4 regions of the Nocardia sp. FBN12 genome follow, and region 2 is predicted to be linked to each of the others. Evidence: riboswitches for the same ligand, from Rfam matches in the RefSeq annotation. Region 2 holds a riboswitch; each other region holds the start of a gene.
The links. A riboswitch is a leader RNA that binds a small molecule or an ion and turns the genes downstream of it on or off. The one in region 2 is predicted to bind S-adenosylmethionine.
Positions count from the first base shown of each region.

Region 1: it holds a riboswitch for S-adenosylmethionine, as region 2 does, so the genes downstream of both, ACWZHB_RS30155 (aminotransferase class V-fold PLP-dependent enzyme) here and ACWZHB_RS04590 (amino acid ABC transporter permease) in region 2, are expected to answer to the same signal.
Region 3: it holds a riboswitch for S-adenosylmethionine, as region 2 does, so the genes downstream of both, ACWZHB_RS26505 (rhodanese-like domain-containing protein) here and ACWZHB_RS04590 (amino acid ABC transporter permease) in region 2, are expected to answer to the same signal.
Region 4: it holds a riboswitch for S-adenosylmethionine, as region 2 does, so the genes downstream of both, ACWZHB_RS33390 (bifunctional o-acetylhomoserine/o-acetylserine sulfhydrylase) here and ACWZHB_RS04590 (amino acid ABC transporter permease) in region 2, are expected to answer to the same signal.

Region 1 is NZ_CM132926.1:6,403,260-6,409,167, reverse strand. It holds gene ACWZHB_RS30155 (aminotransferase class V-fold PLP-dependent enzyme) at 1-1,185, opposite strand, end outside; SAM riboswitch class IV at 1,227-1,341, opposite strand; gene ACWZHB_RS30150 (AAA family ATPase) at 1,660-2,790, shown strand; gene ACWZHB_RS30145 (S8 family peptidase) at 2,814-5,009, shown strand; gene ACWZHB_RS30140 (hypothetical protein) at 5,002-5,908, shown strand, end outside.
Region 2 is NZ_CM132926.1:903,644-909,551, forward strand. It holds gene ACWZHB_RS04585 (amino acid ABC transporter ATP-binding protein) at 1-735, opposite strand, end outside; gene ACWZHB_RS04590 (amino acid ABC transporter permease) at 732-1,712, opposite strand; SAM riboswitch class I at 1,870-1,964, opposite strand; gene ACWZHB_RS04595 (glycosyltransferase) at 2,958-4,130, opposite strand; gene ACWZHB_RS04600 (LppM family (lipo)protein) at 4,132-4,920, opposite strand; gene ACWZHB_RS04605 (carotenoid biosynthesis protein) at 5,034-5,885, opposite strand.
Region 3 is NZ_CM132926.1:5,614,021-5,619,928, reverse strand. It holds gene ACWZHB_RS26530 (CaiB/BaiF CoA transferase family protein) at 1-1,064, opposite strand, end outside; gene ACWZHB_RS26525 (DUF456 domain-containing protein) at 1,192-1,674, shown strand; gene ACWZHB_RS26520 (amidohydrolase family protein) at 1,702-2,556, opposite strand; gene ACWZHB_RS26515 (FAD-dependent oxidoreductase) at 2,593-3,981, opposite strand; gene ACWZHB_RS26510 (Rv0361 family membrane protein) at 4,172-4,630, shown strand; SAM riboswitch class IV at 4,676-4,795, shown strand; gene ACWZHB_RS26505 (rhodanese-like domain-containing protein) at 4,813-5,229, shown strand; gene ACWZHB_RS26500 (O-succinylhomoserine sulfhydrylase) at 5,240-5,908, shown strand, end outside.
Region 4 is NZ_CM132926.1:7,108,524-7,114,431, reverse strand. It holds gene ACWZHB_RS33395 (NADP-dependent isocitrate dehydrogenase) at 1-1,077, opposite strand, end outside; SAM riboswitch class IV at 1,504-1,614, shown strand; gene ACWZHB_RS33390 (bifunctional o-acetylhomoserine/o-acetylserine sulfhydrylase) at 1,697-3,013, shown strand; gene metX (homoserine O-acetyltransferase MetX) at 3,010-4,155, shown strand; gene ACWZHB_RS33380 (TetR/AcrR family transcriptional regulator) at 4,159-4,794, opposite strand; gene ACWZHB_RS33375 (oxygenase MpaB family protein) at 4,933-5,880, shown strand; gene ACWZHB_RS33370 (DUF3017 domain-containing protein) at 5,891-5,908, opposite strand, start outside.

The sequences.
Region 1 (5,908 bases), 1.9 Mb from region 2:
CGCTTCGATCAGGCGGTCTACGTCAGCAGCGGTGGTGCCGAGGCCGATGCTGGCTCGCAGGGCCGCGTCGAGGCCGAGGCTCGCGAGGAGAGGGTGGGCGCAGAAGCGGCCGTCGCGGACGCCGATGGCGTGTTCGGCGGAGAGGTACGCGGCGACTTTGCCGGGGGCGAAATCGGCGACCGTGAAGGCGACGATGCCCACACAGTCAGGGCTGTCGGACCAGATGCTGACCAGGTCGACACCGGAGATCGCGCAGAGTCCGTCGCGCAGGCGATCGGCAAGGAAGCGTTCGTGGGCAACGAGTTCGGTGGGGTCGATGGCGGCGAGTGCGTCGCACGCGGCGGCAATAGCGGCCGCGCCGAGAACATTCGGCGATCCGGCCTCGTGCCGCTGGGGCGCGCACGCCCACTCGACCTCTGTCACGCCGACATCGCGCACCGCACCACCACCGGCAAGGTAGGGCTCGCCCTGGTCCAGCCAGTCCCGCCGGCCGACGAGCACGCCCGAACCGAACGGCGCGTACAGCTTGTGCCCGGAGAACGCGAGGTAGTCGATCCCCGTCTCGCGCAGGGAGATCCGGCGATGCGGAGCCAGCTGAGCGGCGTCGACGAGGATGCGCGCACCACACAGGTGAGCGACGCGTGCGAGCCGTTCCAGCGGCAGCACCTCACCGGTGACGTTGGACGCTCCGGTCACCGCGAGCAGCGCGGCAGGCTTGCTGCACAGCTCGGCGACCACACGCTGAATCGTCTCCTCGACCGTGGCGGCGGCCCGCACGACGCGACGGCCGTGCTCGGTCCACGGCAGAAAGTTCGCGTGATGCTCGATATCGAGCACCACGGTCTCCCCCGGCACGCACCCGGCCAGCAGGTTCAGCGAATCGGTGGTGTTGCGCGTGAACACCACCACCTGGTCGTCATCGGCATCGAGGAACCGGGCGACCGATCCCCGCGAAGCCTCGTAGCACTCGGTGGAGATCCGCGAGGCGTACCCCGCGCCCCGATGCACGCTGGCGTAGAACGGCAGCAACTGCGAAATCCGGTCGGTGACCTGCTTCAACGCAGGCGCGCTTGCCGCGTAGTCGAAGTTGGCGTAGGAGCTGGTACCGCCTTGAACGAGCGGAACCTGCAGGTCAGCGCCGGTGACAGCGGCGATGGCACAGGTGGGGTCGATTACAGCAGTCATGACGAAATCCCGTCGGCTCAGGGACCCGCTCCACAAGAGTTGGCCCGCGCTTGCCGCGCCCAATCCGGACGTCAGCCAGGTCGTCACCCGGAGCACCCCACCGCGGAGGAGGGTTGCCGACCAGCAAGCCGGGGCTGAACGCTGGTACTCGTGACCTGCAACGAGAGTGACAGACGACCGCGGGCGATGTCAACCACCGCGCCGAAAGTGCCAGCACTGCGCACCAGCGCCTCGAACACTGCACACCAGCGCCCGCTGGGCACGCCCGAAGCGAAAAGAATCGCCCATGACCCGGCGTGGCGGAACTAGCATCCGACGAAGGGAATTGCTGCGCTGAGGGCTCGGCAGATCAATGTGGCGCTGCGGGTGGGGTCCGATGTCAAACCGGTACACAAGGGGTGAACTTTGCCCATGATGGACGCCGTACGATCGAGTGAAGCGAAAACAGTCCACGCATACGATCGGAAGAAGACCATGTCACACGCCTTGAGCTCCACTTCGGCGGACGTGAGCGCCGATCTGCCCGATGAATTCGTCCACCTGGCCAGATTGGCGTTGGCCGGGCGTGAACAGGATGTCGCGATGTTCGTGCGGCGTGCCGCGCGGCGACACCGCCATGCCAGCCCTCAGCTCGCCGATGCGCTCATCGCGCTGCTGCGACAGAACCCCACGCGCGCCAATCCCCTACGCGCGGAAGTGGATACGCCGATTCCGGTCGACGGCGACAGCCGGCTGCCGCTGCTGCGGGTGATCGCGCCCGGCTCCACCGCCGAAGTGCCGATCCTGGCCGCCGAAACCTACGCCGTGCTCACCCAGATCGTCGACGAACGCAAGCAGGCCGACCGGCTGGCCGCCGCCGATCTCACCCCGGCGAGCAGCCTGCTGTTCGTCGGTCCGCCCGGCGTCGGCAAGACGATGGCCGCGGCCTGGCTGGCTCACCAACTGTCGCTGCCGCTGGTGGTGCTCGACCTGGCGACCATCATGAGCAGCCTGCTCGGCAAGACCGGCACCAACCTGCGCCACGCCATCGATTACGCCAAACAGCGGCCGTGCGTGCTGCTGCTCGACGAGCTCGACGCCATCGCCAAACGCCGCGACGACGACCGCGACGTGGGCGAACTGAAACGCCTGGTGACGGTGCTACTGCAACAGATCGACGACTGGCCGACCGGCGGTGGCCTCGTCATCGGCGCGACCAACCACGCCGACCTGCTCGACCCGGCCGTGTGGCGACGCTTCGACGTGAGCGTGGAGTTCGCACTGCCCGAGGCCGAGCAACGCTGCGAGGCGATCCGCCGGTTCGCCGGGCAACCACTGCCCGACGGCGCGGTGGACGCGGTGGCGCTCGCGTCGAAAGGCTTGTCGTTCAACGACATAGAACGGACCATGCTGCGGTTGCGCAGGCGTTGCGTGCTCGAGGACCAGCTACTGCCCGGCTTGATGGCCGAGCATTCCGCACGACTAGTAGCTGAACTTCCCAAAACGGATCGGTTACGGCTCGCCCAGACGCTGACCGGCGTGTCAGGCTTGTCTCAGAGACAGATCAGTGCGCTCACGGGGGTCTCGCGTGACACCATCCGTGGCTTCACACATCGACGGGAATAACGTGGCAGCTGGGGGGATTACGGGTGGCGGGACCGCGATTTCTGATCGGCTTCGGTGAGCGACTGACCACGCCCATCTCCCCCAGCAGATCCGGTGGTTCGCCGCAGCCGCCGTACACGGTGCAGCAGGCGCGGGCCCGCCTCGCGCCGATGCTGAGCGCGGCGACCGCGAGTGCCGACTCGTTGCCGAAAACGGCCTGCCCGGAGGACGAGACGGTCACCGCCGTCACCCTGCATCCGCAGTATCTGTCCAAAAGTGGTTATCCCACAAGGCTTCTCACCTCGATGCAGCTCGACCCGCTCGGCAGCAGGCCGGTGGCGATCGCACCCCTGCACGGCAAACCACGGGCTAGCACCCTGCTGTTCTTGGCTACGACCCGGGTGAATCTGCAGTTGCTCGCCGCGCGGCTTCGCGCGGACGCACCGCTCGGCGGCGCCGAGAACGGCATCGTCAGCCTCGAGGAATTCCGCCTCAACAACCCCGACGACAGGCTGAGACTCGCGGCAGCGCCCCGCGATTCGGAGACAGTCGCCGAATTGGTCCTGCACTCCGACCGCGATATCACCCTCCAGGGTCTGCTCGATTTCTCCCGTGATCTCGACCTCGACGTCGCCATCGATCGCAGGCTCGACAACGGCGGCCTTGCCTTCGTACCCGTCACCGGCACCAACGCCGCCATCGCCGCGCTCGCCGGCTACTCGTTCACGCGGGTGATCCGCCGCATGCCGCGCATGCGTACCCAACTCGGACGCGAAACAGCGACCAGAACCACGCTTTCCACGTTCCGCCCGGCACTGCCGGCAGCCGAACCGACCGATCGCGAACTCACCATCGCGGTCTTCGACGGCGGCCTGCCCACCGAAACCCCGCTGGCCCGCTGGGTCGACGCCCACACTTTCGCCGACAGCGCAGCGCCGCACCGCAACTACCTCGACCACGGCCACCGTGTCACCTCCGCCCTGCTGTTCGGCAGCGTCGACCCAGTGCACCCGGTCCCGGTCCCGTACGGCTTCGTCGACCACTATCAGGTACTCGACGAGGACACCGACGACGACCAGTGCGAGCTGTACACGGCGATCGAACGCATCGATACCGTGCTGCGCCAACGCAAGTACGAGTTCGTCAATGTCAGCATCGGCCCCGAACTCCCGATCGAGGACGACGAAGTGCACGCCTGGACCGCGTTCTGGGACGACTACCTCAGCGACGGCACGACCCTGGCGACCATCGCCGTCGGCAACAACGGCGAAGCCGACAAGCCCAGTGGCAATGCGCGCGTGCAGGTTCCGGCCGACAGCGTCAACGCGCTGGCGGTCGGTTCATCGGATCGTGTCGGCGCGCAGTGGAACAGGGCGCCGTACTCCGCGATCGGACCCGGTCGCTCCCCCGGCACCGTGAAGCCTGACCTGCTGGCCTTCGGCGGCAGCGATCACGAACCGTTCCACGTCGTCGGCCCCGACGGCACCGCCGTCCCCGACTCCGGCACCAGCTTCGCCGCCCCGATGGCATTGCGCGCGGCGCTGGGCGCCCGCACCCTCTTCGGCCCGAAACTCGGTGCGCTCGATCTGAAAGCCCTGCTCGTCCACACCGCCGAAAGACGCACCAGCTCTCCGGATTCCGATTCCGGACACGGCCGCATCGCCGCCACCCTGGCCGACATGGTCCTGTGCGGCGACGGCGAAGCCCGGGTCCTCTACCAGGGTGAACTCACCCCGGCGAAGTATCTGCGCGCCCAGATCCCGCTCCCCGCGGCACTGCCCGCCGGCATGGTCAGAATTCGCGCCACGCTCGTCTACGCCACCCCGGTCGACCCCGCCGACCCCGGCAGCTACACCCGCAGCGGCCTCGACGTCACCTTCCGCCCGCACGACGAGAAGTTCGCCGAATCGACCAGAATCCACCCGGATTCGGCCCCGTTCTTCCGCGCCACCGAGCTCGACCCCGAGGCGGTGCTGCGCCGCGACTCGTACAAGTGGGACACCGTTCTGCATGCCGAGCGGAGCAAGCGCGTCAACAGCCTGCGCAACCCGGTCTTCGACATCCACCACAACGCGCGTGAGGCGGGCCATCCCACCGCGACCGCACAGCCGATCCGCTACGCGATGGTGATCACCGTGCGCCACGCCAAGGTCGACGACCTGTACGAGCGGGTGCTCAGCGCGTATGTCACCCAGCTGGAGGCGTTGCGCCCGACGATCGAGATCCCGCTCGATGTCTGAGTTCCCGGCGGAGATCTTCGTCGATCCGATCGCGGCGCGGCGGCTGAGCTGTCAGAGCGTGTACCGGCTGCAACACCTCGGCGCGCGGCTGTTTCCGTGGCAGGAGGAGACGTTCACCGAACTCCTGCTCGGCCATCTGACCGGCGTCGACTATCGCATCGACGCGCCGTGCCCCGATTGTGTGCCGCCGCGCCGATGCACGTCGTGGGGATCGGCCGCACAGACAACAGGATCCGGCGGGCTCAGGCTGCTGACCCGGCCCGAGGAAGGTGGCAATCGGGCTCGCGGAAGGCGCGGCGTCGGCGCGGATTTCATCTACAGCGTGCAGGAACCCTCGGGTGCGCGCGAGGTGCGATTGCTCGTCCAGGCCAAGCGGGCCAGACGCGGTGAACCGATCAAATCGGCTGCCCTCCCTTCCGCGCAACGATCCGACTTGCAGGACGCCGCAGCGCATTTCGGTGCGACCGCGTACTACCTGTTCTACGCCGAATCCGAGTCGGCCCACGTCGGCCACCTCACCCGCTGCGCCGAGCACACCAGCCCCTCGGACACCTCGATCGTGATCGTCCCCGCGCAGGTCCTCACCCGCGCGTTCGACGAGGAAAAGCGGGGTTCGATCGCGGCCGACCTCGTCTTCGCACTCGGCCGCACCCTGCTGTGCCTCGACGGCTGCGTTCCCGCGCCGGGCCTCTCCGCCTTCGACCGTGTCCTCGGCTTCGTCCGCGAGGACAACCCCGGCTACCAGCCGGTCGACCCCGCGACGCGGCTGCCCGGCACCGCTGTCGTCACCGTCATCGGCACCCGCGCCAAACCACCACGTCGCCCACCTTCGCGCCGCGTGACCCGCGCGGGCCAGCACGTCGGCGACGGCGAAATCCTGTGGGTCGACCTGAGCGCCG
Region 2 (5,908 bases):
CGTGCGTGGATGTTCGGGGCGGTCGAGGACGGTGGCGGCGTCGCCCTGTTCGACGATCTGTCCTTCGTCGAGGAAGACCACCGTGTCGGCGACCTCACGGGCGAACCCGATCTCGTGGGTGACGATCACCAGAGCCGTGCCGGTGCGGGCGAGATCGCGGATCACCGAGAGGACCTCGCCGACCAATTCCGGGTCGAGCGCGGAGGTGGGCTCGTCGAACAGGATCAGCCGCGGCTTCATGGCAAGGGCCCGGGCGATCGCGACGCGCTGTTGCTGGCCGCCGGAGAGCCTGCGGGGGTAGGCGTCGGCGAAATCGGCGAGGCCGACCCGGTCGAGCAGCTGTTCGGCCTCCGCGACCACCTCGCCGCGCGGGCGGCGCTGCGAGGAGACCGGGGCGAGCACGACGTTCTCCAGCCCCGTGAGGTGCGGGAACAGATTGAACTGCTGGAATACGAAACCGATCCGGCCGCGCTGGGCGCGCACCGCGTGATCGGGCAGCGGGCGCAGCGTATTGCCGCGCTGCCGGTAGCCGATCAGCTCACCGTCGACGTGCACGGTGCCCGCGTCCTGCGCCTCGAGGTGGTTGAGCACCCGCAGCAGCGTGGACTTGCCCGACCCGGACGGGCCGATCAGCGCGACGACCTCGCCGGTGCGCACCGCCAAGTCGATCCCACGCAACACCTCGGTGCCGTTGTAGGACTTGCGAATTCCTCGTGCCTGCACCGCGGCGGTCATCGGGTGGCTCCTCGGGGTGCGGCGGCGATCTCGGTGACCTTGGCGCGTACCCGCTGCCACGGCGTCGGCGGTAGCTCACGCTGGGCGCCCTTGGCGTAGTGCCGTTCGATGTAGAACTGGACGATCGTCAACGCGGTGGTGAGCACGATGTACCAGGCCGTGGCCACCATCAGCAGCGGCACCACCCGGCCGTTGCGGCCGAAGATCACCTGCACCTGGTAGAACAGCTCGGCGATCGCCATCACCGACACGATCGAGGTGCCCTTGAACAGGCTGATCACCTCGTTGGCCGCGTTGGGCGCGATCGTGCGCATCGCCTGCGGCAACACGATCGTGCGGAACTGCCGCCAGCGCGGAATCCCCAGCGCGGCAGCCGCTTCCAGCTGGCCCGCGTCGACGGCGAGCAGACCGGCCCGGATCAGTTCGGCCGAGTACGCCGCCTGATGCAGGGCCAGGCCGATCACCGCCGCGGTGAAGCCGCTGATGACGCCGTTCACCTCGAAATCGAAGAACCCGGGCCCGAACGGAATGCCCACGGACAGCCGGGGATACAGGTACGCGATGTTGAACCAGAACAGCAGCTGCACGATCAGCGGGATCGAACGGAACGCCCAGACGTAGGTCCAGGCGATCACCCGCAGCACCGGATTGTTCGACACCCGCCCGATCGCCAGCAGGGTGCCGATGGCGAAACCGAGGACGGTGCCCCACAGGGTCAGCTCGATGGTCACCCGGAGGGCGGCCAGCACGGACTTCGCGGTGAAGTACTGGGCGAATGTGCCCCAGTCCCAGCCCGGATTGGTGATCAGACCGTGCGCGAACTGGGCCACCAGCAGCAGCGCGATCGCGGCGACGACCCACCGCCACGGGTGCCACGAGCCGGCGATCCGCGGAAGATCGTCGGCGGATTCCGGTGCGGCGGGCGGCGCGTCGCCCGGCGGTGCGGTCTCGGCGCCGGAGACGGCGGACGCGGTCATAGGAGTCCTTCGGGAACAGTGGAACGAGGCACAGTGACCTCCACCCGGCCAGTTACGGGTTCGCGAGCTGGCGGCACTCAGGCCGGACAGGCAATCGCGGTCACTCGGCACTGGTCGATATGGCGGCGGCGGTATCCCACGGTCAGCACGGCAATCTCCTCCATCGAACCCGGCAGAAGCACCCACACCCTCGAACAGGGCGGGTTGCTGCGACGTCGTAGAGCCAGGTCTCTCGGTCGCTCTGGATGGTTGTGCTCCGGCGTTGCGTCCCGAGCTGAATCAGCATGTGGCACAGATGCCGTGGCGGCAACGGTAGAAATCAGCGTGAGCGCAGAGCTTGGAACCGGGTATGGATGTGGGCACAATTGCCCCGGTTCGGCGAGGTCACTGAGCTGCGGTGGGGTTAGCCGCAGAATTGCGACGCGCCGAACGGCCGGTTACTTCACCTGCCCGGATTCACCCGCTGCGCGCGGTAGCGTCGGCCTTCTCTGCGTCGATGAGGAGTACGTCGTGATCATGCCGCGCCGTTCCACCACACTGACCTCGCTGACGGCCTGCGCCGCCGCGCTGGTGCTGGCCGTGTCCCCGGCCGTCGCGGAACCGGCCGCCCCGGTGACGCCCGCCGTCACCCGGGACGCACCGAACTCCACGCCCGCCGCGGGTGCCGGTGATCTACTCGGCGCCTATCAAACTGTCGTCGAGACGCTGAAAGCGATGGGTATCCAGCCGTTCCTCTACCCCACGGTGGCCGCGAACTGCACCGGCGACGGTGCGGGCCTGGTCCCAGCGGTCGCGGGCGCGGTGCCGGGCCCGTGGCCGGCGAACACGCTCCCGATCCCCGGTCTTGACCTGTCCGCCGTGAAATCGGGCCAGACCCTGTTCACCTTCCTGCCCTACGGTCTGGCTCCCGACACCGCCGCGACGAAAACCTCGGGTATGCAGGTGGCCTGGCTCAATATCAGTACCGGGCGGGGCGGTATGGCGTCGATGGGGCCGATCGCGGACATCGTGCGCGCGATGGTTCCGCCCGGGGTTCCTGTCGAACTGCGTCCACTCGCCGAAACCGCGATCCGCGACTTCCTCTTCGCCGCGATTCCCGTCGGTGGCGTCCGCGCGGTCCCCGTGGACACCGGCCGCGGCACCGTGCTGGCCGCCGTCTTCGGCACCACCGACAACGCGGCCGCTCCTGCTTCTTCTTTCCGACGATCGGCATCACCGAAGTGGACTGAGTGGGCGGCGAGGCGTTCAGGCGTGGCGGGCGATCGATTCTTCGGGGGTTACCAGGGGGCGTTGTTTCCAGCGGAGGCGGCCGGTGCGGTGGCGGTGGTGGGAGCGGGTCCACAGGGTCAGGTAGTGGGCTACTGCCAGGGGGTGGGCCAGAGCTGAGGTGAGGTCGGACGGTGCCGGGGGGCGGCGGGTTTCGATGGTGCGGGCGGTGAGGCGGCTGGTGACGGCCGCGAGGTAGCCGAGCAGGCCCGCGCGGCGGGTGCGGCCGCGGCCGAAGAGGGCGGCCAGTGGGGGGATCCAATAGGCGAGGGTGGCGAGGATCGCGATGGCGGCGCCGGTGTCTCGGCGGCCGCCGTAGGCGGACCAGAGCCAGCGGGTGTAGCCGTCGGTGAGTTCGGTTGTGCCGGTGTACATTCTGGTGCTCGCGGCCGGGCCCGCGGTGATCAGGGCAGTACGGTGGCCTGCTCGGCGGACGGCGCGCGCCAGGTCGAGATCCTCGGTGGCACTGGCGGCTACGGCCGCGTGGCCGCCGGCGGCACGGTAGGCCTCGGCGTCGACGGCCAGGAACTGGCCGCACGCGACGGCGGTGGACGGGCGCAGGCTGTGGTTGGCGGGGCCGACCGGCAGGGTCGAGGCCCATGACCAGGCGAGCAGTGGCTGGACCAGGTGTTCGGCGGCCGAACCGGCTTCCTGCACCGGCCAGGCGGAAACCAAACCCGCTTCGCGCCTGCGCAATTCGGTCACGGCCGCGGCGATCGCCTGGGGAGCCAGGCGCACATCCGCGTCGACGAAGACCAGGGCGGCCGCGTCGGTGCGGGCGGCCAGGCGGGCGCACGCGGCGGCCTTACCGGTCCAGCCGGGTGCGGGGTGGGCGGCGGAGCGGAGCACGGTGAAGCGCTCGTCGCCTGCGATCGCGGCCAGTGCGGCGTCGTAGGTGCCGTCGGTGGAGGCGTCGTCGAGGATCAACACGTGCAGGCGGGGGACGCCGGTCTGGGCACGAAGGTCGGCGATCAGCGCGGGGAGGCGCTCGGCTTCGTCGCGAGCGGGCACACAGACCGTGACCGGCTCGATCACGCCCGCGACGCCACGTGGCAGGGTGCGCAAGGTGAGCAGGTTATAGGCGGCGGTGGTCGCGCCGAGCGCGGCCAGGCCGGTGCCCGCCCAGGTCAGGTAGCGGGCCGCCGCGCCCATGTCAGCGGCCCAGTCTGCGACTGGAGATCTCGCGCCACATCTCCGAGGGGGAGAAACCGCCGCGGGGGGCGTGCGGCGGGGCGGGGTTGCGATCGCGGAACGCCAGCCCGGCGATCAGCGCGGCCACCGCGAGGGTGATGCCGCCGACGATGCCGGCCCAGCCCGCGAACGAGCGGGTGTTGGGGTCGGCGTATTTCACCTCGGCGCGCAGGGTCGACACCTCGCCGGCGGGCAGCTTCCACGACACGGTGTTCTCGCTGTTGGAGGTTTCGCGGGTGCCATTGGTCTTGGCCACGCGAGCCGGGAACGCGATGGAGAACTGCACGTCCGAGCCCTGCGGCGGCACCGATTCCAGATCGACCCGGCCGGTGAGACTCACCAGATCACCACTGCGCTGGAAGTCGAGGGTGAACATGCCCTGCGTCTGATCCGACAGCCCACCGAGCTGGCCGACCTCGCCGAACGACAGATCGTCGAAGAACACCTGCGTGCCGACGTACCCGTCCTGGTTGTAGTTCTCCACCCGCACCTTCGCCGCCAGCGGCTCCGGCGCCTTCAGCTGCGGACCTCGGTCTTCGGGCCCGGTCGGCACCACCGCGGCGACGATCCGGCCGGACACCCGGTCGTTCGACGACACCCCCATCGACACCTGTACCCGCAGGCACCCCGCCAGCGCGGGCACGAGCAGTGCCAACAGGACGGCGACGGCCGCTACGCGCCGCGCGGGCACGGAACGACGCGGCGAGGAAGCGGGCATGTCGGCGACGGTACTCGGCTGCACGGTTGACATCGTGCCAGGCTCGAGCCCGAGAGCCCACACGACGGGCCCACCGGACGTCGCCCAGCCGCGCCGATCAGGCCTTTTCCCGCTGATTCGAGGTGTGTCGCGGCGGGCTCGGCCCCTCACAACGCGCGTTGCCGCGCCCGCGCACGGACAAACAAGGGGATTCCGAGCAAGCCCACACCGCAGAAACCCCAGACGGCCGACGCCGGGAGGCCGAGAAACACCGCGTGCGCGAGAGCCGACCCGAGCCAGGTCCACCCGAACACCGCGACCGGGACCGCCACCGACGGATCACGCGCAGGCGGGAGGAGCCGATCGAGCAGGGTGAGCATCACCGCCATGATCACGGCGACGAGTGCCCAACCCAGATAGTTCGTATACGGGATCTCGGGCAGGCCGGGCAGCCCGGCGTCGCGGACCGCCCAGGTCCACTGACCATCGGCGACCATCTGCGGATCGAGGAACAGATCCCAGCCCACCGCACCGACGACGAACAGTCCCACGCGCCGCGTGTTCGAACCGCTGAGCGAGCGCTTCGGCGAGTGGCGCACCGCCGTGGAGCCTGTGTTCGGGGCTTCGGCCCGGCTCGGACCAGGCGCCGCCGAGACCCCGGTCGAGGGGGCCAGGTGTCTGCCGGACGCGAGCATCCCCGCGACGATCCAGATCGGGTACAGCCCACCGGTCCAGGCGAGGGGCACCGCCAGTGGAACATCGGCGAACGCGGGCCCGAGCCGATCGACGGCGTAGACGTAGCTGCCGAACGGGAATCCGGTCGTGGTGCCGACGATTTCGGCGAGGAGCCCAAGACCGGACACGATGACGAAGAATCCGGTGGCCCACCGCAATCCGCGAGTGGTCGCAGCGTGCAGCACAGCAGTCGCGGCCGACAGGGCCACCACGGCGACGGTGATCCGGTCGCGCGCCACACCTGTACTCAACGGATAGGTGATCTGTACGAGCACCAGCGCCATCGCGGTGACGGCGGGAATCGCAC
Region 3 (5,908 bases), 2.7 Mb from region 2:
ACGTTCGGCGGGGGAGTGGGTGTGCCGCCGGGCGTACGCGAGAAGCGCGGCGCCGGCGCGTGCTGGACCACGCCGTCGATCTCGATCAGGCCGGTACGGGCCACGATATGCGGGTTCTCGGTGGCCTCGGTGAAGGTCAGCACGGGCGTGGTGCAGGCGTCGGTGCCGTCGAAGATCGCGGCCCACTCGTCGCGGGTCTTGGTCAGGAACTTGTCGGTGAACAGCTTGCGCAGCTGCTCCTGACCGTTCGGATCGATCTGCATCGGCAGACCTTCCGGATCGATCTCCAATCCGGCCAGCAGTTCGGCGTAGAACTGCGGCTCGATCGCGCCGACGGCCATGTACTTGCCGTCGGAGGTCTCGTAGGTGTCGTAGAACGCCATGCCGGTGTCGAGCAGGTTGGTGCCGCGCTCATCGGACCACAGACCGACCCCGCGCATGCCCCAGATCATGTGCGAAAGGGCAAGTGCCCCATCGATCATCGCGGCGTCGACCACCTGGCCCTTGCCGGAACTCTGCCGCTCCACCAGCGCGGCGAGCACGCCGAACACCAGGAACATCGAGCCACCGCCGAAGTCACCGACCATGTTCAGCGGCGGTACCGGCCGCTCGCCCTTGCGGCCGATGGCATTGAGCACACCGGTCAGCGAGATGTAGTTGATGTCGTGTCCCGCGCGATCGGCGAGCGGGCCGTGCTGGCCCCAGCCGGTCATCCGGCCGTAGACCAGGCGGGGATTGCGGGCCAGCACATCGTCGGGGCCCAGGCCCATCCGCTCGGTGACGCCGGGACGGAAGCCTTCCAGCAGCACATCGGCCTTCTCGACCAGGTCGAGGATCTTGGCTACGTCGGCGGGGTCTTTCAGATTCGCCTCGACGATGGTGCGCCCACGCCACTGCGGGCGTTCCATGAAGCCGGGCAGCTGGTTGGCGCGCTGTACGCGCACCACGTCGGCGCCGAGGTCAGCCAGCAGCAGCGCGGCGTGCGGACCTGGCCCGATGCCTGCCAACTCGATGACCTTGATGCCCGCAAGGGGCCCCTGCTTGGCGGTGGACTCCGTGCTCACGCGGTGACCTCAGTTCGTCGTCGAACGGTATTGACACTCCGACAATAGCGCTGGGGTGGCGGCTCGGGTAGAGCATGGGCGAGAATTCGCACGAGCGCGACTCGGCGCGGCAACGGGAGGACCGGTAGTGAGCGTGTGGGGTGAGGTCGTTGTCGGCCTCGTCATTCTGGTCGGCATCGTCGGCGTGATCGTACCGATCCTGCCGGGGGTGATCCTCGTTTTCGCGGCAATCGCGGTGTGGGCGTTCATGACCGGCGGCGCGACGGCCTGGACGGTCCTGGCGATCGCGACAGTGGCGCTGGTCCTCTCCGGCGTCGTGAAGTACACCTGGCCGGGTAAGCGGATGCGCGAGGCCGGGGTGTCGAACCGTGCGTTGCTGGCCGGTGCGGTGCTCGGCGTCGTCGGCTTCTTCGTGATCCCGATCGTCGGCCTGTTCATCGGCTTCGTGCTCGGTGTCTACCTGGCCGAGCTGTACCGCTTGAAGACCAACGACCTGGCGTGGCCCGCGACGGTACACGCGCTCAAGGGCGTCGGCCTGTCGATGCTGGTCGAGCTGTTCGGCGCGCTGATCGCGGCCGGCGTGTGGCTCACCGGCGTGATTATCAGCTGAGTATGTGGCGCCGCGGCCGAGAACAGCTTATTTCTCGATGATCGGCAGCGGGCGGGTGTGGTCGTCCGCGCCGGGGAGCAGGTTGCGCGGAATCGGGATGGTCGGATTATCGGTGCGGCGCGGCGGCGTCGGCTCCGGGCGGTGCACCGCGGGCAATCGGTAGAACTCGCGGGCGTTGTCCTCGAGCACCGCGTGCATATCCGAGCCGACCACCTGGGAGATCAGGTCCACATCGCGGTCCTCGAACGGCCGACCGGCGCGTGTGCCCGGCAGATCGCTGCCGAACATCAGCGCACCCGGATTGACCGTGTGGATGCGCCGCAGCGTCTCGGCCACATCCATCTCGACCCGGCCGAAACCCGTTGCCTTCACCCGCGCGCCGCGGTCGACCAGGTCCAGCAGGTACGGCAGTCCCTCCTGGGACATGCCGAGGTGGTCGATCGAGAGCGCGGGCAGCTTCGAGATCACCGGTTGCAGCGAGGCCAGCATCTGCCCGTCGATGTAGAGCTCGACGTGCCAGCCCGCCAGCTCATAGGCGCGCAGGGCCTGCAACGTCATCTCGGTGATATCGGCGGCCGCGCGCTTGAGATTGAACCGCAGGGCCCGCACACCGGCCTGGTCCAGCTCCAGGATCTCGTCGTCTCCTGCATCGAGGTCGAGCCGGGTCACGCCGACCCAGTCGGGACCGAGCGCGGACAGTGCTGCCTTCAGATATGTCTGATCAACGCCTTGGAAAGACGCGCTGACGACAGCACCGCCGCGAACATCGAAGTGCCCCATGCGCTTTCGATAGTCACCGATCACGTAGGGCTCGGGGAGATAGCCTTCGTTCTCGATCAGCGGAAACCGCGGATCGATGATGTGGACGTGGGCATCGAACACCTGTACAGAATGCCCTATCTCGGGAGCGGCGGCAGCTCAGGCCTTGTTCGGCTCGGAGGCGCGCAGCATGTCCTCGCGCTCCACGACCTTCACGCGCTCACGGCCTTCGGGCTCGCCGAGGGCGCGCTCGTGGGCGTCGAGGCGGTACCAGCCGGCCCAGGTGGTGAACGGGATGCCCTTGCCCTCGAGGAACTCGGTCACGGCGTCCAGCTCGGGCTTCGGCGCGGGGGCGAAGGCCTTGGCGTCGTCGAGAAGGCAGGCGATGGTCTCGTTGGCGTCGCCCTTGGTGTGGCCGATGAGGCCGACCGGGCCGCGCTTGATCCAGCCGGTCACGTAGGTGGCGGGCATGAAGCGGGCGTTGCCTTCGGCGGTGTCGTCGGAGATCACGCGACCGGCCTCGTTGGGCACCGTGCCCGCCTGATCGTCGAACGGCAGCTGGGTGACGTTCTGCGAGAGGTAGCCGACGGCGCGGTACACGGCCTGGATGTCCCAGTCGGTGAAGTTGCCGGTGCCCTTGACGTTGCCGGTGCCGTCGAGCTGGGTGCGTTCGGTCTTCAAACCGACGACCTTGCCGTCTTCGCCGAGGATCTCCGAGGGCGATTCGAAGAAGTGCAGGAACAGTTTGTGCGGGCGGTCGCCGTGGTCGCGGATGGCCCACTGCTCCAAGGTGTTGGCGACCATGTCGACCTGCTTGGAGTTGCGGCGCGCGGCTTCGGAGCCTTCGTCGTAGTCGATGTCTTCGGGGTTGACGATGACCTCGATGGTCGGCGAGTGATCGAGTTCGCGTAGTTCCAAAGGCGTGAACTTGGCCTGGGCGGGGCCGCGACGTCCGAAGACGTGGACCTCGAGGGCCTTGTTGTTCTTCAGTCCTTCGTAGACGTTCGGCGGGATCTCGGTCGCCAGCAGCTCGTCGCCGGTCTTGGCGAGCACGCGCGCGACGTCGAGGGCGACGTTGCCGACGCCGAGGACGGCGACTTTCTCGGCCTCGAGGGGCCAGGAACGCGGGACGTCGGGGTGGCCGTCGTACCAGGACACGAAGTCGGCGGCGCCGTAGGAGCCGTCGAGGTCGATGCCGGGGATCGCGAGGGCGCGGTCGGCGTTGGCGCCGGTGGAGAAGATGACGGCGTCGTAGAACTGGCGCAGGTCGTCGAGGGTGATGTCGGTGCCGTAGTCGATGTTTCCGAGCAGGCGGACCTGGTCTTTGTCGAGGACCTTGTGCAGGGCGGTGATGATGCCCTTGATGCGCGGGTGGTCGGGGGCGACGCCGTAGCGGATCAGGCCGAAGGGCGCGGGCATGCGCTCGTAGAGGTCGATGCTCACGTCGGCATCGGACTTCATCAACGCGTCGGCGGCGTAGATACCGGCCGGTCCCGCACCCACGATCGCAATGCGAAGTGGGCGAGTCGCTGCACTCTGTTCGGTCATCTTTACGCGCACCCTTTGGTCGAGAACTGATTTGACGGCGTCAACTTAGCTTAGGCTAAGTCGGACATCCGCTTACTGGCAGCTGATACCCCAGGCCATAGCAGGCCCCGATCAAGGCGATTCTAGCTGCGGCGTCGCGGCCACCCGGCGCGCGGTGTAGCTGCTCGCGCGGGTCTGTCAGGATTACAACATGAACGAGGAGCAAACAGGCTCGGACGACCAGCCCGTAGTGGTGGATCAGACCGACAAGCGTTCCATCGTCCCGTTCGTCGCGGCCGCGGTGATCGCGATCATCGTGCTCATCGGCATCGTGGCGGGCGGACTGCTCTCACCCGCTGAGAAAAATGTCACAGAGGCCGACCGTCTCGCGGCCGCCGTCACCAACTATATCGACGCGCGCTCGCGCAGCGAGCTCCGTCCGCCGGCGGGCGTGGCCTGCCCCGGCTTCAGCGAAGAGTCCTCCGGCCTCGGCGAACAGCTCGGCGGCCCGAAATCGGTTGTCACGATCGACGGCAAGGGTTTCGAGAACGCCACCGTGAACGGCGACCGCGCCAAAATCGACGCCGCGCTCGTGGTGAACGGGAACCCGGCGGCGAGCAACTGGAAACTGACCCGCGTGGACAGCGCGTGGCTGGTGTGCACCTTCTGAATCGTTTGACACGATGACCGGTGCCGAGGCAATCTCAGATCGCAAGGTCATGAGTGCCAGCATCAAGCCCCGGCTCGCTGGTCGGCAACCCTCCTCCGCGGTGGGGTGCTCCGGGTGACGACCTGGCCGTGTGTTCGGGGATTTCCGGCACGGCAAGAGCGGATTCACGCAGGAGGATCGACATGACTTACGCCGGCGACATCACCCCTGAGAAGGCGTGGGAGCTGCTCACCGAGCACCCCGGCGCCGTGCTGGTCGACGTGCGCACCGAAGGCGAGTGGGCACACATCGGCATTCCCGACACCAGCTCCATCGAACGCCCGGCCCATTTCATCGAATGGGTCGACGGCACCGGCACCCGCAACCCCGCGTTCGGCGTGCAGCTCGAGAAGGCACTCGCCGGTCGCCCGGACGACGCACCGGTCGTGTTCCTGTGTCGCTCCGGCCAGCGCTCCGCGCACGCGGCGAACCTGGCGACGGCGGCGGGCGTGGCACCGTCCTACAACGTGCTCGACGGTTTCGAAGGTGGTCCCGACGCGTTCGGTCAGCGCGGCAGCACCGGTTGGCGCGCTGTCGGCCTGCCGTGGCGTCAGGCTTAAGGAGAAAAGCATGATCACGGGTGGTTCGTTCGACAAGCCACTGCCCGAGGGCGTCGGTCCCGGCACGCTCGGCGTGCGTGGCGGCCTGCGCCGTTCCGGCTTCGACGAGACCTCCGAGGCGCTGTACCTGACCTCGGGTTTCGTCTACGAGAGCGCCGAAGCCGCCGAGGCCGCGTTCACCGGCGACGTCGAGCACTTCGTCTACTCCCGGTTCGGCAACCCGACCGTGGCGATGTTCGAGGAGCGCATCCGCCTGCTCGACGGCGCCGAAGCCGCCTTCGCGACCGCGTCCGGCATGTCGGCGGTGTTCACCGCGCTCGGTGCCCTGCTGAAGGCGGGCGACCGTCTCGTCGCCGCCCGCAGCCTGTTCGGATCCTGTTTCGTGGTCTGCAACGAGATCCTCCCGCGATGGGGCATCGAAACCGTCTTCGTCGACGGTGACGACCTCGACCAGTGGGAGCAGGCGCTGTCGGTCTCCACCCAGGCCGTCTTCTTCGAGACCCCCGCCAACCCGATGCAGACTCTCGTCGATGTCCGCAAGGTCACCGAGCTTGCCCATGCCGCGGGCGCGAAGGTGGTGCTGGACAACGTCTTCGCCACCCCCCTGCTCCAGCGCGGTTTCGAACTCGGCGCCGACGTGGTGGTCTACTCCGGCACCAAACACATCGACGGCCAGGGC
Region 4 (5,908 bases), 1.2 Mb from region 2:
GAGCGCCTGCGCGAAGCCGATCACCTCGGGGGTGTTGTCCAGCTTGCCGCGGTGTTCGAGGCCACGGGTCCAGGCGAAGATCGACGCGATCGGGTTGGTCGAGGTCGGCTTGCCCTGCTGGTGCTGGCGGTAGTGCCGGGTGACCGTGCCGTGCGCGGCCTCGGCCTCACAGGTCTTGCCGTCCGGGGTGAGCAGCACCGAGGTCATCAGGCCGAGCGAGCCGAAGCCCTGAGCCACGGTGTCGGACTGCACATCGCCGTCGTAGTTCTTGCAGGCCCAGACGTAGCCGCCCTCCCATTTCATGGAGGAGGCGACCATGTCGTCGATCAGGCGGTGCTCGTAGGTGAGGCCCGCCGCGTCGAACTCGGCCTTGAACTCGGCGTCGAAGACTTCCTGGAAGGTGTCTTTGAACATGCCGTCGTAGGCCTTGAGGATGGTGTTCTTCGTGGAGAGGTACACCGGGTAGTTCTGCTGCAGGCCGTAGTTGAACGAGGCCCGCGCGAAGTCTTCGATCGACTTCTTGAAGTTGTACATACCCATGACGACGCCGCCGTCTTCGGGCATCTTCACGACCTCGTGGATGATCGGCTCGCTGCCGTCCTCCGGGGTGAAGGTCAGCGTGACGGTACCCGCCTCGTAGACCTTGAAGTCGGTGGCGCGGTACTGGTCGCCGAAGGCGTGACGGCCGATGATGATCGGCTTGGTCCAGCCGGGCACCAGGCGTGGCACGTTGGAGATGATGATCGGCGCGCGGAAGATGGTGCCACCCAGAATGTTTCGGATGGTGCCGTTGGGCGAGCGCCACATTTTCTTGAGGCCGAACTCTTTCACCCGCGCTTCGTCGGGGGTGATGGTGGCGCACTTGACGCCCACGCCGTACTTCTTGATGGCATTGGCCGCGTCGACGGTGACCTGGTCGTCAGTCTTGTCGCGGTACTCGATGCCGAGGTCGTAGTACTCGAGGTTCACGTCGAGATAGGGATGGATCAGCTTGTCCTTGATGAACTGCCAGATGATCCGGGTCATCTCGTCGCCGTCGAGTTCTACAACGGTGCCTTCAACCTTGATCTTGGACATGGATCTTCGTGTCCTCCTCGGTGGGTGCCCTTATTGCACGGCTAGGCGAACACGCTTGTGAGCGGACCCCAGCAGTTCCAACAGACAACGTATATGCCCCGCGTTGTCTGCGGGACGTGTGGTGCAAACAAGACGAGCGTACTGCTGTCCCCCACCTCACCGCGACGGGAGGCCCCACTGTGCGGGACGGCGCGAAGCCACCCCGCCCCGACCGCCCTTCGGTACCCGATCGGGCCCTGACCGGCTACTGAACGGTAACAACCGGGCCCGCGTGGTGACGCGCGCCCGGTCAGCCTGCGATCGGCACCGCGGCGGCGAGGCATCAGCTCGTGCCCGAATGTTCGAACACCGTCGAACGAGTGATCTTCAGCCGAAATGCGGGGGAAGTTTCCGCCTGCGGGAGATGTCCGGTTAACATGACGGCAAGGTCATGAGTACCAGCGCCAAGCCCCGGCTCGCTGGTCGGCAACCCTCCAGCTGCGGTGGGGTGCTCCGGGTGATGACCGGGCTCTCGAAAGTCGAGAGCAAGCGCGCATTGCAGGAGGCCCCCATGTGTTGTTGCCAGTCGATCCGACCCAATTGACGAGATCCCCCGGCTGACACCCATTTGGAGCACGACATGACCGACTCATCCCTGCCCGAGAACTGGTCCTTCGAGACCAAGCAGATCCACTCCGGCCAGGCACCCGACGCCGCCACCGGCGCGCGCGCACTGCCGATCTACCAGACCACCTCGTACGCGTTCCGCGACACCGAGCACGCCGCCGCGCTGTTCGGTCTCGCCGAGCCGGGCAACATCTACACCCGGATCATGAACCCCACCCAAGACGCGGTGGAGCAGCGCGTGGCCGCGCTGGAAGGTGGCGTCGCGGCGCTGCTGGTGGCCTCCGGCCAGGCCGCGGAGACCTACGCGATCCTGAACCTGGCGGGCGCGGGCGACCACATCGTGTCCAGCCCGCACCTCTACGGCGGCACCTACAACCTCTTCCACTACTCGCTGCCCAAGCTGGGGATCACGGTCTCGTTCGTCGAGGATCCCGATGATCTCGCGCAGTGGGAAGCCGCGATCCAGCCGAACACCAAGGCGTTCTACGGCGAGACCATCGCCAACCCGAGCAGCGCGGTGTTCGACATTCCCGGTATCGCCGGCATCGCGCACGCACACGGCCTTCCGCTGATCGTCGACAACACCGTCGCCACTCCCTACCTGATCCAGCCGCTGGCGCACGGCGCCGACATCGTCGTGCATTCGGCGACGAAGTACCTGGGCGGGCACGGTGCGGCCGTGGCGGGTGTCATCGTCGACGGCGGCACCTTCGACTGGACCGTGCGCGACGCCGATGGCAACGCGCGTTTCCCCGGCTTCACCGAGCCCGACCCCAGCTATCACGGTGCGGTGTTCGCCGATCTCGGCGCGCCCGCGTTCGCGTTGAAGGCGCGCGTGCAGTTGCTGCGCGATCTGGGCGCGGCGGTCTCGCCGTTCAACGCCTTTCTCATCGCCCAAGGCATCGAGACGCTGAGCTTGCGGGTCGAACGGCATGTCAGCAATGCCGAGACGGTCGCGAAGTTCGTCGCCGAGCAGCCGGGCGTCGACGCCGTGTTCTACGCGGGCCTCGAGTCCTCGCCCTGGCACGCGCGGGCCAAGGAGCTGGCCCCGAGGGGCGCTGGCGCGATCGTGGCGTTCGAGCTGGCGGGTGGTGTCGATGCGGGCAAGAAGTTCGTGGACGCGCTCAGCCTGCACAGCCATGTAGCTAACATCGGTGATGTGCGTTCTCTCGTGATTCACCCGGCGTCGACCACGCACTCGCAGTTGACGCCCGAAGAGCAGCTGGCGGCCGGTGTCACTCCCGGCCTGGTCAGGCTCGCGGTGGGCATCGAGGGAATCGACGACATTCTGGCCGATCTGCGGGCCGGGTTCGCGGCGGCGACGACGTGACTGTGAGCACCGAATCGCCGATCGCCCGACCCGGAACCGGGGTGGCCCTGCTGCCACCCCCGGACGGGCGTGTCGGCGTGATCGCCATCGGGGACGTGGCGCTGGAGAACGGCGCCGAAGTCCGCGATGTGCGGCTGGCGGTGCAACGCTGGGGCGAGCTCTCGCCCACGCTGGACAATGTGGTGCTCGTCGAACACGCGCTCACCGGTGACTCCCATGTCATCGGTGGGCCCGACGGGGCGCCCGGCTGGTGGGAGGGCATGGTCGGGCCCGGCGCGCCGATCGACACCGATGAATGGTGCGTGATCGCCACCAATGTGCTCGGCGGCTGCAAGGGCAGCACCGGGCCTGCCTCGCTCGCGCCCGACGGAAAGCCTTGGGGTGCACGGTTTCCCGAGCTGACCATCCGCGATCAGGTGACCGCGGAGGCGCAGTTGTTCGACGTGCTCGGCATCGAGCGGCTCGGCGCGGTGGTCGGCGGCTCGATGGGTGGCATGCGGGTGCTCGAGTGGATGATCGGCCTGCCCGAGCGGGTTTCGGCCGCGCTCGTGCTGGCCGTCGGGGCCCGCGCCACCGCCGATCAGATCGGCACCCAGACCACCCAGATGGCCGTTATCGCGGCCGATCCCGACTGGCAGGGCGGCAACTATCACGGCACCGGTCGCGCGCCGATGACCGGTATGGGGCTGGCCCGGCGCATCGCGCACCTGACCTACCGCACCGACGGCGAACTCGACCACCGCTTCGCCAACAATGCCCAGGGCGACGAAGACCCGTGGAACGGTGGACGTTACGCGGTGCAGAGCTACCTCGAGCATCAGGCCGACAAGCTGTGTCAACGCTTCGATCCAGCCACCTACGTACTGCTCAGCGAGGCCATGAACCGCCACGATGTGGGTCGCGGGCGCGGTGGTATCGCCGCCGCGCTGGCGTCGACATCGGTGCCGTGCGTGGTGGGCGGGGTCGACTCGGATCGCCTGTACCCGTTGAACACTCAGGCCGAGCTGGCCGAGGGGCTGCCGGGCTGCGCGGGTCTCGAGATCGTGCACTCGCGCGACGGGCACGACGGGTTCCTCACCGAGGCCGCCGCGGTGTCGAAGTTGCTGACCGAGACGATGCGCCTCGCGCGGGAGAACCGCTGACGTTCACTGCCCGGTCAGCAGGGTGACGATCGAACGGACGTAGGCCTGAAGCCGTTCGCGCGGATACTCTTCCGGCTCGCTGACCCCGAGCCGGCCGAGCATTTCGGCGACGGTGAGGGTCGAGCTCGCGAGCAGCCCGGCATCCATGCCCGACCACTTCGGCAGCACTGAGATGCCCATGCGGACAAGCGCTTCCGCACGCTCCAAGATCTCGGCGCGCGACGCGCGAAGAGCCGCGCGATATTCGTCGGGCGCACTCGCCGGGGTGGCGAGGATCAGCCGCCAGCGAGTCGGATTCGCCAGTGCCACACCGACGAACGCTTCGACGGTCGCCGAGGCAGCGGCCAGCGGGTCGGCGCCGAGCAGGTCGTCGGGCAGCGTGTCGGCGATCTGATCCAGTCCGCGTTCACGTTCGCGCTCCAGCAGCGCTTCGACGAGTTCGGCGCGGGTCTTGAACACCGTGTACAGCACAGGTTTTCCGACGCCCGCCGCCTGCGCGACGGCCTCCATGCTCAGCTCGTGCAGTTCCATCCGGCCCAGGACGGTGAACGCGGCGTCGAGAAGTTGCGCGCGGCGCTGTTCCGGCGGCAGGCGCGGTGCGTAGCGCCGTCGAGGTCGTTGCTCCTGCGTCGAGGTCACCCGCCCACCTGCCTTTCGCTCGCCGACGATACCCGTCAGCCTTCGGCACAAATCCTACGCAACCGTTGTATTCCCGTCGAGTGATTGCTACGGTGGTGTTGTATTCAATCTTCCTCGCACGGCAAAGGGGCATGTGCAATGGCTTTCGATGCGTCGACTCTGCGTCGCGACGACTACGGCTTCTTCGGGCCGGATTCCCCCACCTGGAAGGTGTGGGCGGCGCCGACCGCGCTGATCGGATTCCAGCGCGCGGTCACCCTCGAGCACTTCGATCCGTTCCTGACCGCCGCGGTCGCCGATTCGCACGGGATCTACGACAACCCCGCCACCCGTCTCGACCACACGCTGTCCTACTTCCTGCTGGTCGCGCTCGGCGACGGCCGCACCGCCATCCAGGCCGCCGAACACCTGATGAAGGTGCACGCGCCGATGACGGGCGTCGAACCGATCAGCGGCAAGCGCTACAGCGCCAACAACCCCGACTCCCAGTTGTGGATCCACGTCACCGGGTGGCATTCCGTGCTCAAGGCCTACGAGATGTTCGGGCCGGGGCCGCTGAGTCCCGCCGAAGAAGACCGGTACTGGGCCGAGTGCGTGATCGCCGCCGAACTACAGACCTGCAAGCCCGCGGATGTGCCGCGCAATCGTGCCGAGGTCCGCGCGTACTTCGAGCGCGTTCGGCCGCAGTTGTGCGTCAGCGAGCGGGCCGTGGAGGCCATGCACTTCCTGCTGTGGCCGTCGGTGAGCAAGGGTTTGCCGTTCGCGGTCGGTGGCCGGTTGCTGTCGCTGGCGACGATCTCGACGCTGCCCGCCTGGATGCGCGAGCTGGGCCGATTCGACCTGCCCCGGGTTGTCGACGCCGCGGTGCGTATCCCGGGGAAGGTGCTCGTCTGGGCCGCCGCACGTCGCGGCAACCGTGGGCTGATCGTGGCCAGCCCGTACGTCGCGAAGATGACCGGACAGATCCTGGCCAACCACGCCGGCGCCGCGCCCCCGCGAACCCGGTCGACGATCAGCCCGAGCGATGCCCGCGCGCGCTACGGCAGTAACGGCACCCACAGCCTCTGGGACAAGACCTCCGCCTGAACTGCTGTTTTCAGCTGACGCCGAGAGT